DNA from 2 places in the Microbacterium sp. SY138 genome. Region 1 is predicted to be linked to the other one. Evidence: predicted binding sites of a transcription regulator. Region 1 holds the regulator's gene; the other holds the start of a gene.
What was found. The regulator LexA, encoded in region 1, represses DNA repair genes until DNA is damaged. The targets are predictions, from matches to a motif close to TCGAACANNTGTTCGA.
Positions count from the first base shown of each region.

Region 2: a site for LexA is predicted at 2,929-2,944, ahead of recA (recombinase RecA). Genes of this name have one in related genera too.

Region 1 covers NZ_CP155793.1:1,244,550-1,248,897, forward strand. Annotated here, with positions in the region: gene ABDC25_RS05825 (prolyl oligopeptidase family serine peptidase) at 1-1,800, opposite strand, end outside; gene lexA (transcriptional repressor LexA) at 1,894-2,580, opposite strand; gene ABDC25_RS05835 (LysM peptidoglycan-binding domain-containing protein) at 2,870-3,238, shown strand; gene ABDC25_RS05840 (histidinol-phosphate transaminase) at 3,305-4,348, shown strand, end outside.
Region 2 covers NZ_CP155793.1:2,109,134-2,113,481, forward strand. Annotated here, with positions in the region: gene miaB (tRNA (N6-isopentenyl adenosine(37)-C2)-methylthiotransferase MiaB) at 1-764, opposite strand, end outside; gene ABDC25_RS10045 (regulatory protein RecX) at 813-1,682, opposite strand; gene recA (recombinase RecA) at 1,682-2,731, opposite strand; gene ABDC25_RS10055 (DUF3046 domain-containing protein) at 3,001-3,225, opposite strand; gene ABDC25_RS10060 (helix-turn-helix transcriptional regulator) at 3,244-3,552, opposite strand; gene ABDC25_RS10065 (CinA family protein) at 3,694-4,179, opposite strand; gene pgsA (CDP-diacylglycerol--glycerol-3-phosphate 3-phosphatidyltransferase) at 4,176-4,348, opposite strand, start outside.

The sequences.
Region 1 (4,348 bases):
GGTCTCCGCGCTCCGGAAACCATGTCCCTCGGTGGGATAGAGGACGTACTCGTGCTCGATGCCGCGCTCTGCCAGAGCATCGCGGATCGCCTCGGACTGGGATGGAGGGACGACGCGGTCCTCGCCGCCCTGCAGGAGCAGGACCGGGACAGTGATGCGATCTGTGTGCGTGAGCGGTGAACGCTCGACGTACAGATGCTCGTACTCGGGCAGCGGGCCCACCAGACCGTCGATGTACGATGCCTCGAAGTCATGAGTCTCCGCGGCCAGCATGCGCAGGTCGGCGACGCCGTAGCGGCTGATCCCCGCGGCGAAGGCTCCGCCTCGCACCAGTGCCGACAGCACGGTCCAGCCGCCTGCCGATCCGCCGCGGATGGCCAGACGGTCGGGGTCGGCGAGCCCGGTGGCAGCCAGGCCCCGCGCCGCCGCGATCACGTCGTCGACGTCGACGACACCCCACTGGCCGTCCAAGCGTTCGCGATAGGCACGACCATAGCCGGTGGAGCCCCCGTAGTTCACGTCGAGCACGCCGATCCCGCGGCTCGTGTAGAAGGCGATCGCTGCCGAGGCTGCCCCGGTCACATGCGCCGTCGGTCCGCCGTGGACCAGCACGACGTAGGGCGGGAGCTCGTCGTCGGGGGCCTCCTCGTCGGGGTTCGCCGGCGGATAGGCGAATGCGTGCACGGCGCCGTGCGGACCGTCGATCTCGATCGACATCGACGCCGGCATCCAGCGCGGATCGACGGGCTCCCCGCCGCGCACGGCGACGACCTCTCCCGACTCGATATCGACGCACCAGAGCCCCGCCGCCACCCGGGAACCGTTGCCGGAGAGCAGCACCCGGGTGCCGTGGACCGCATCGACGCTCACATGACCGTCGCCGGGGAACTCGATGATGCTCTCGCCCCCTCCGGTGTCGATCACGACGACGTCGTCGCGCCCGTTCGTGCGGACGGCGAGGATGCGGCCGTCCTCCAACGGCTGATACCAGCGGTTGCTGAGCACCCAGAGCCCGTAGCCCGTGTCGGCATCGGACGGGGCCAGCGGCCGCGGGGATCCGGAAGGCGTCACCCCGTCGATGGCGATGCGGTGGAGTGTCCAGCGGTCATCGGCGATGTCGGCGAAGACCAGTTCCGTGTCGCTGAGCCACTCGGGCTGCAGCGCCGCTCGCGAGGGGATCGTCCGCGGGAGGCCTCCGTCGACCTCGGCGACCTGCACGCGCGCGCTCTCCCACGGCATCTTCCCCCGTTCCCAGGCGACCCACGCGGCGCGGGTCCCGTCAGGGGAGAATGCGGGGTGGGCGAAGAACCCCTCGCCCTGCACGATCACGCTGACTGCGGACTCGTCTTCTGCGGCGGAGCCGTCGAGCGGGATCTCGACGATCGCACGGAGGTGCGGTGTGGTCGAGAGGTCTTCGCGCACGGCGAGCAGACGTCCGTCCTGCACGCGCAGACCTCCGTGCGCGGGACCGGCCGCGGTGAGCGTGACGAGATCCCCGTCGGGGGTCAGGCGGCGCACCCGCTGGTCTGAGGCGTCGACGAAGTAGAGCGTCCCCCGATCGTCCGCCGTCCAGGCGCCGCCACCGTATTCGTGCACGCGGGAGCGGGCGTTCCAGGGCGCGGGGAGGACCTCGGCGCCCGTGGAACTCCGTACCGTCACCCGTCCCTTCTCGGACGGCACCGACTCACCCCACCAGATCTCCGTGCCGACGAAGCGGGCGCCGTCGATGCGAGGAGAGGACGCCGCGACTGATGGTGCGGAGAAAGGCGAAGGCCAGGAACCGTAGGGGGACGACGTCATGCTTCGAGCCTATGGGGCGCTGGCACGAGCGTCACGCGGGGCGCACACGAAGGCCCTCCAGGGAACCGGGAGGGCCTTCGTCGTGCTCTCGTCTCAGACCGCGCGGAGCACCGCCACGATCTTGCCGAGGATCACGGCTTCATCGCCCAGGATGGGCTCGAACGCCGAGTTGCGCGGGAGCAGCCACGTGTGGCCGTCGCGACGGCGCAGCACCTTGACGGTGGCCTCGCCGTCGAGCATCGCCGCGACGATCTCGCCGTTCTCGGCGCTGTTCTGCGAACGGACGACGACCCAGTCGCCGTCGCAGATGGCGGCGTCGATCATCGACTCGCCGGAGACCTTGAGCATGAACAGGTCGCCCTTGCCCACCAGTTGGCGGGGGAGCGGGAAGATCTCCTCGACCTGCTGGTCGGCGGTGATCGGCACACCCGCGGCGATGCGTCCGACCAGGGGGACGAGTGCCGCATCGCCGACCGGGGTCGCCACGTCGGCGGGGTTCTCGGTGCTGGCCCCCGGCAGGTCGATGAGCACTTCCATGGCGCGGGTCTTCCCAGGGTCGCGACGCAGATAGCCGCTGAGCTCCAACTGCCCGAGCTGGTGGGTGACGCTGGAGAGGGACTTGAGACCGACGGCGTCGCCGATCTCGCGCATGCTCGGCGGGTAACCGTGGTGCGCGATCGAGTTCTGGATGACCTCGAGGATCGCCATCTGCTTCGGGCTGAGGCTCTTCCGGCGGCGCGTGCGCGGTGCCTCCGACTCGGGGGCAGAGTTCTCGCTCATGGTGCTCCTTCAGTGCGTGATCCGACGTCCCTCTTCGAATGTCGGAGGCCCGTGGTGGGGTGTCCTTATCGAAACCGTATCCGAGAAACGGGCCGATCTGGAAGATCTGTTCGAGCGTGTCGGCTCATTTCCGGATTCGGTTTCGAAGAATACTTGACAGATGTTCGAACTCGAAGATATCTTCGGTACGTAGCTTCGCATTCACGGCTCCCGGCCGAGACGGGAATGCGAACGCTACGCCAACTTCCCCGGCGGCCTCACCGCTCCGGGACAGGCTAAGGAGCACCACATGAGCAGCATCAGCTTCAGCACCGCAGCAGTCATTCCGGCGTCGACCCGTCCCACGACGCGACTCCGACTGACGACGCGTGGCCGCGCCGTGCTGCTGGCCTTCGCCTCGGTTCCGCTCGCGATCGGTATCGCCTTCGCGGCGCTCAGCGGCGGCAGCGCGATCGCTTCGGGAGCAGATTCGGCCGCCGTCAGCGTCGAGACCGTGACCGTCATGCCGGGAGACACTCTCTGGTCGATCGCCACCAGCGTCGCTCCCGATGCCGACCCGCGGGACGTCATCGGTGAGATCAGCCGGATGAACCTGCTGCGCGGTGGAGAACTCCAGATCGGCCAGACGCTCGCCATCCCGGCCCAGTACGTGAACTGATCCGACGGCGGCAGCACTGCAGCAACTTTGCGTCATCGAGGCGAGGCGCCGCTTAACATGGGAAGGGTGACCCTCTCCCTCAACGATCTCCCGCTACGTGACGATCTTCGCGGATTGACGCCATACGGCGCTCCGCAAGCGCCGCTCCCGATCGCGCTCAACGTGAACGAGAACACGCATCCGATCCCCGACGCGGTGGCGAGCGACATCCTCGACGACATCGCCGTCGCGATCCGCGACGTCAACCGCTATCCGGACCGGGAGTTCACGACGCTCCGCGAGTCGTTCGCGGAGTACCTGGGGCACGGGCTCACGCCGGAGCAGATCTGGGCCGGCAACGGCTCGAATGAGGTTCTCCAGCACATCCTCCAGGCTTTCGGAGGTCCCGGGCGCACGGCGTTCGGTTTCGCGCCGACGTATTCGATGTACCCGCTCATCGCCCAGGGGACGGGAGCACGCTGGATCGCCGGCACTCGTCAGCCCGACTACACGATCACCCCGGACGAGGCTGCCGAGCAGGTGCGGGCCGCCGATCCCGATGTGGTCATCCTCTGTTCTCCCAACAACCCCACCGGCACGCCGCTCGGGCTGGACGTGATCGAAGCCGTGTACGACGCGGCCCGTGGCATCGTGATCGTGGATGAGGCGTACCAGGAGTTCGCGCCGCGCGATGCGATCTCCGCCCTGACCCTGCTCGACGGACGCCCGCGTCTCGCCGTCTCGCGCACCATGAGCAAGGCCTTCGCCTTCGCCGGGGCCCGGGTCGGGTACCTCGCTGCTGACCCCGCCTTCATCGACGCGTTGCGTCTGGTGCGTCTGCCCTATCACCTGAGCGCTCTCACCCAGGCGGCGGCGATAGCGGCCCTGCGCAACGCCGACGTGATGCTCGCGATGGTGGAGGAGATCGTCGAGCAGCGCGATCGGATCACGGCGACTCTCGAAGCGCTCGGATACCAGCCGCACGAATCGTGGTCGAACTTCGTCCTGTTCGGCGGCGTCGCCGACCCGCGGGCCACCTGGCAGCAGCTGTACGACCGCGGCGTGCTCGTGCGCGATGTCGGCATCCCCGGACACCTCAGGGTCAGCGCGGGCACGGAGGCCGAGACCACC
Region 2 (4,348 bases), 860 kb from region 1:
AACCGGATCCGTTCCAGCCCCTCGATGTCGCCGGCCGCGCGCAGGAGCTTGCCGAAGGCCTGACGGTCACCGAACTCGACCCCGTAGGAGTTGACGTTCTGGCCGAGAAGCGTGACCTCGATCGCGCCGTCTTCGACCAGGAGACGAATCTCGTTCAGGATGTCGCCGGGGCGACGATCCTTCTCTTTGCCGCGCAGGCTCGGAACGATGCAGAAGGTGCAGGTGTTGTTGCAGCCGACCGAGATCGAGACCCAGCCGCTGTGCGCCGAGTCACGCTTGGTCGGCAGCGTCGAGGGGAAGACCTCGAGCGACTCGAGGATCTCGAGCTCGGCATCGCCGTTGTGTCGCGCGCGCTCGAGCAGACCCGGCAATGAGCCCATGTTATGCGTGCCGAACACCACGTCGACCCAGGGCGCCTTGTCGAGCACGGCCTGCTTGTCCATCTGCGCCAGGCAGCCGCCGACGGCGATCTGCATGCCTTCCTTGCGACGCTTGACGGAAGCGAGGTGCCCGAGGGTGCCGTACAGCTTGCCTGCCGCGTTGTCGCGGACGGCACAGGTGTTGATGATCACCACGTCGGCCTCGTCACCATCGACGGCTCTCACATAACCGGCGCTCTCCAACGAGCCCGAAAGCCGCTCGGAGTCGTGCACGTTCATCTGGCACCCGAAGGTGCGCACTTCATACGATCGCTGTCGTCCGTCGTCGTCGACGGCTGCCGACGACGCGCCGATGATCGTCGGTTCGCTGCGCGGGATAGTCATGATCCCCCATTGTACGAGCCGTCGCTGAGCTGTCGCGGCGTCCCGGCATCAGTCCGAGTCGACGAATCGGACCCCGGACGTGGAACCTCCGAAGGAGTTCTCCCGCAGCGCAGCCTTCGCAGCTTTCATCGCCACGGCTCCGTTGTAGCCGCGTCGTGAGAGCTGGCCCACCAACCGCCGCAGAGCCGTGTCGTGATCGAGCCGGCTCATCGACCGCACCTTGCCGCGAGCGAACTCGAGCGCGCGATCGTCATCGTCGTCCGGCAACTCATCGAGAGCACCGTCGATCACATCGCGCGGAATGCCGCGCTGCGCGAGTGCGCGAGACATCGCGACCCGTCCCTGTCCCTTCCGCTCGACGCCCGATGTCACCAGCACGGCGGCGAGGGCGGCGTCGTCGAGATAGCCGCGACGGGAGAAGTCATCGATCACCTCGTCGACGACCGCACCGTCGAGGCCGACGCCTCGCAGGACCTGTCGGGCCTCCGAGATGGACAGCGATCGCGCCCGCAGCTTACGGACGAGAGACTCCTCCGCGGCCACACGCACCTCGTCCGGCGATGCCTTCTCGTCGGCGCCGGCATCGTCGCTCTTTCCGCCGCCGAGTGCGCGAAGGTGAGGAGCGGACTTCGTCGGGCGCGTCGACGCTGTGGCGGAACTGCCCCTGATCCCCCGCGCGGGATGACGATCGCTGGGAGTACCCGCGTCGGACGCGTCGATGTGCGACGCACTGTCCGGAGGGGCATCCCAGGTCGTGCGCCAGAGCGCCGCGTCGCTGGCGCGGGGATCGTCGGTCGACTGGTCGTCGCCTTCCGCCAGGCGAGGCGGCGGCGTATGCGTTTGCTTCTTCGACCCACCGCCGAAGAGGGGGATGATGGGGGCGATCCGGTCGGGATCGCCCCCACGCGTGTCGTTCATCAGGCCGGACGACGCTCAGCGAGCTCGTCTGCAGCTGCCGGCACCGAAGCGGGGCCGCCGATACCGAGCTTCTGCTTGATCTGCGTCTCGATCGCCAGCGCGATATCGGGGTTGTTCAACAGGAAGGTGCGCGCGTTCTCTTTGCCCTGGCCCAGCTGGTCGCCGTCGTAGGTGTACCACGAGCCCGACTTCTTCACGATGGCGTGCTCGACGCCGAAGTCGATCAGGCTGCCCTCACGGGAGATGCCGACGCCGTAGAGGATGTCGAACTCGGCCTGCTTGAACGGCGGCGCCATCTTGTTCTTGACCACCTTGACCCTGGTGCGGTTTCCGACGGCGTCGGTTCCGTCCTTGAGGGTCTCGATACGACGGATGTCCATGCGGACCGAGGCGTAGAACTTCAGCGCCTTACCACCGGCGGTCGTCTCGGGCGAGCCGAAGAAGACGCCGATCTTCTCGCGAAGCTGGTTGATGAAGATCATCGTCGTGTTGGTCTGGTTCAGGCCACCGGTGAGCTTACGCAGCGCCTGCGACATGAGTCGCGCCTGCAGACCGACGTGCGAGTCGCCCATCTCGCCCTCGATCTCGGCGCGGGGCACGAGCGCCGCCACGGAGTCGATGACGATGAGGTCGATGGCTCCCGAGCGCACGAGCATGTCGGCGATCTCGAGGGCCTGCTCACCGGTGTCAGGCTGCGACACCAGGAGCGCGTCGATGTCGACGCCGAGCTTCGCGGCGTAGTCGGGGTCGAGCGCGTGTTCGGCGTCGATGAACGCGGCGATTCCGCCTGCGCGCTGAGCGTTCGCGATCGCATGCAGGGTGAGGGTCGTCTTACCCGAGGACTCCGGTCCGTAGATCTCGACGATTCGACCACGCGGGAGGCCTCCGACGCCGAGAGCGACGTCGAGGGCGATGGAGCCGGTGGGGATGACCGCCACGGGGGCGCGCTCATCGCTGCCCAGCCGCATGACCGAGCCCTTTCCGAACTGGCGATCGATCTGGGCGAGGGCGGTCTCGAGGGACTTCTCGCGGTCGGCGGGTGATGGCATGATGTGCTCCTTCTGCGCGCGTGATGCCGCCTGTAGGCTGTCGCGGCTCTCCCGGCTGGGAGAAACTCTCCGACAAGGCGTAATGGCTCTTCGGCTTGTTTTCCACCGTAGGAGAGGCCACCGACATCGACGCGGAGAGCTCACATACCGTGCAGAACAGATTCCCTGAACCACTTGTGCAGAAGACTACGCCCGCTTCGAACAGATCTTCGACGACACGCCGTGAATCTCAGGTCGTTTCCCGTAGGCATCGGAGATCGACGAACGACTCAGCGTCCGCGCGGCTCCTGCCGACCGACGCCGTGTCGCCTGTTCTCCGGAACGTCCATCTCGACGCACAACGCCAACCAGATGTCGCGTGGTGGGGTTCCCTCGGCCAGCGCCTCGAGCGCGGTTCGACCGCCGACAGCGCTGAGCGTCAGGTCGTTCACCAGAGAGGACGCGCGCGCCTGAAACTCGGTCTCGACGGCGCGAAGGAACTCACTACGACGCATGGCTTCCCCGACCGGGGATCAGTGCAGCGAAAGCTGAGGTTCGATCGACGCGACGAGGTCGTCGGGAACGACGTCCGGGAAGACCTGGATGCCCTCGAGCACCGAGATGCGGTCTCCGACCTCGCGCATGATCGTCGAAATGGGAACGTCGAGCGCGTCGGCGACGGAAGCGAGGATCTCGCTCGACGCCTCCTTCTGCCCACGCTCGACCTCGCTGAGGTAGCCGAGCGCAACCGACGCCTTGCTTGCGACCTGCCGGAGCGTGCGCCCCTTCTGCAGGCGGAAGTCCCTCAGCACATCGCCGATTTCCTGTCGTACAAGAATCATCGGAACCTCCTCCCCATGTGATCGTTCGAGGTCTCCCCCGATGAGACAGCCAGTCTAGTACCCCTGGCATGCACAGAATCTACCCCTGCACTCTGTGGTTTAAGTGTGAGCACATCAGAGATAACCACCCCGGCGGTCCTGCTATTCCGCCAGCATCGCGCACAGTTCTTCGAGCGCTGCCGCGACCGTCTGCGCGCGGATCGAGTCGCGATCTCCGAGGAAACGGAAGGCCGTCGTCCTCATCGCCGCCGGCGTCGCCACGCCGATGTGCACCGTGCCGACCGGTTGCCCGTCGGGGGAATCCGGACCGGCGATTCCCGTCGTCGACACCCCGACATCGGCCGGCGAGCCACCGACGCTCACGACACTCCTCACTCCGTCTGCCATCTGCAGCGCGACCTGCGGATGCACCGGCCCGTGCACGGCGAGAAGGTCCGCGTCGACGCCCAACACCGACGCCTTCACCGGCGTCGCGTACGCCACCACCCCGCCGAGCAGCACCGTGGACGCGCCGGGAACCGAGACCAGGTCGGCGCACAGGGCGCCGCCGCTCAGCGACTCCGCGACTCCGAGCGTCCATCCCCGTCGACCCAGCGCCGCAAGGACGGCAGCAGCCGCGTCGCTCACGACTTCCGGCGCGAGCCGCGGACCTGCGCCACGATGTAGTCGATACCGCTCGCGACCGTGAGCACCAGGACGATGAGCATGAGGATGAAGGTGATCAACGTCCATGCGTCGAGACCGACGAAATAGTGCAGCGGAAGCAACGCCCAGCCGAGCGCCACACCTTGGAACG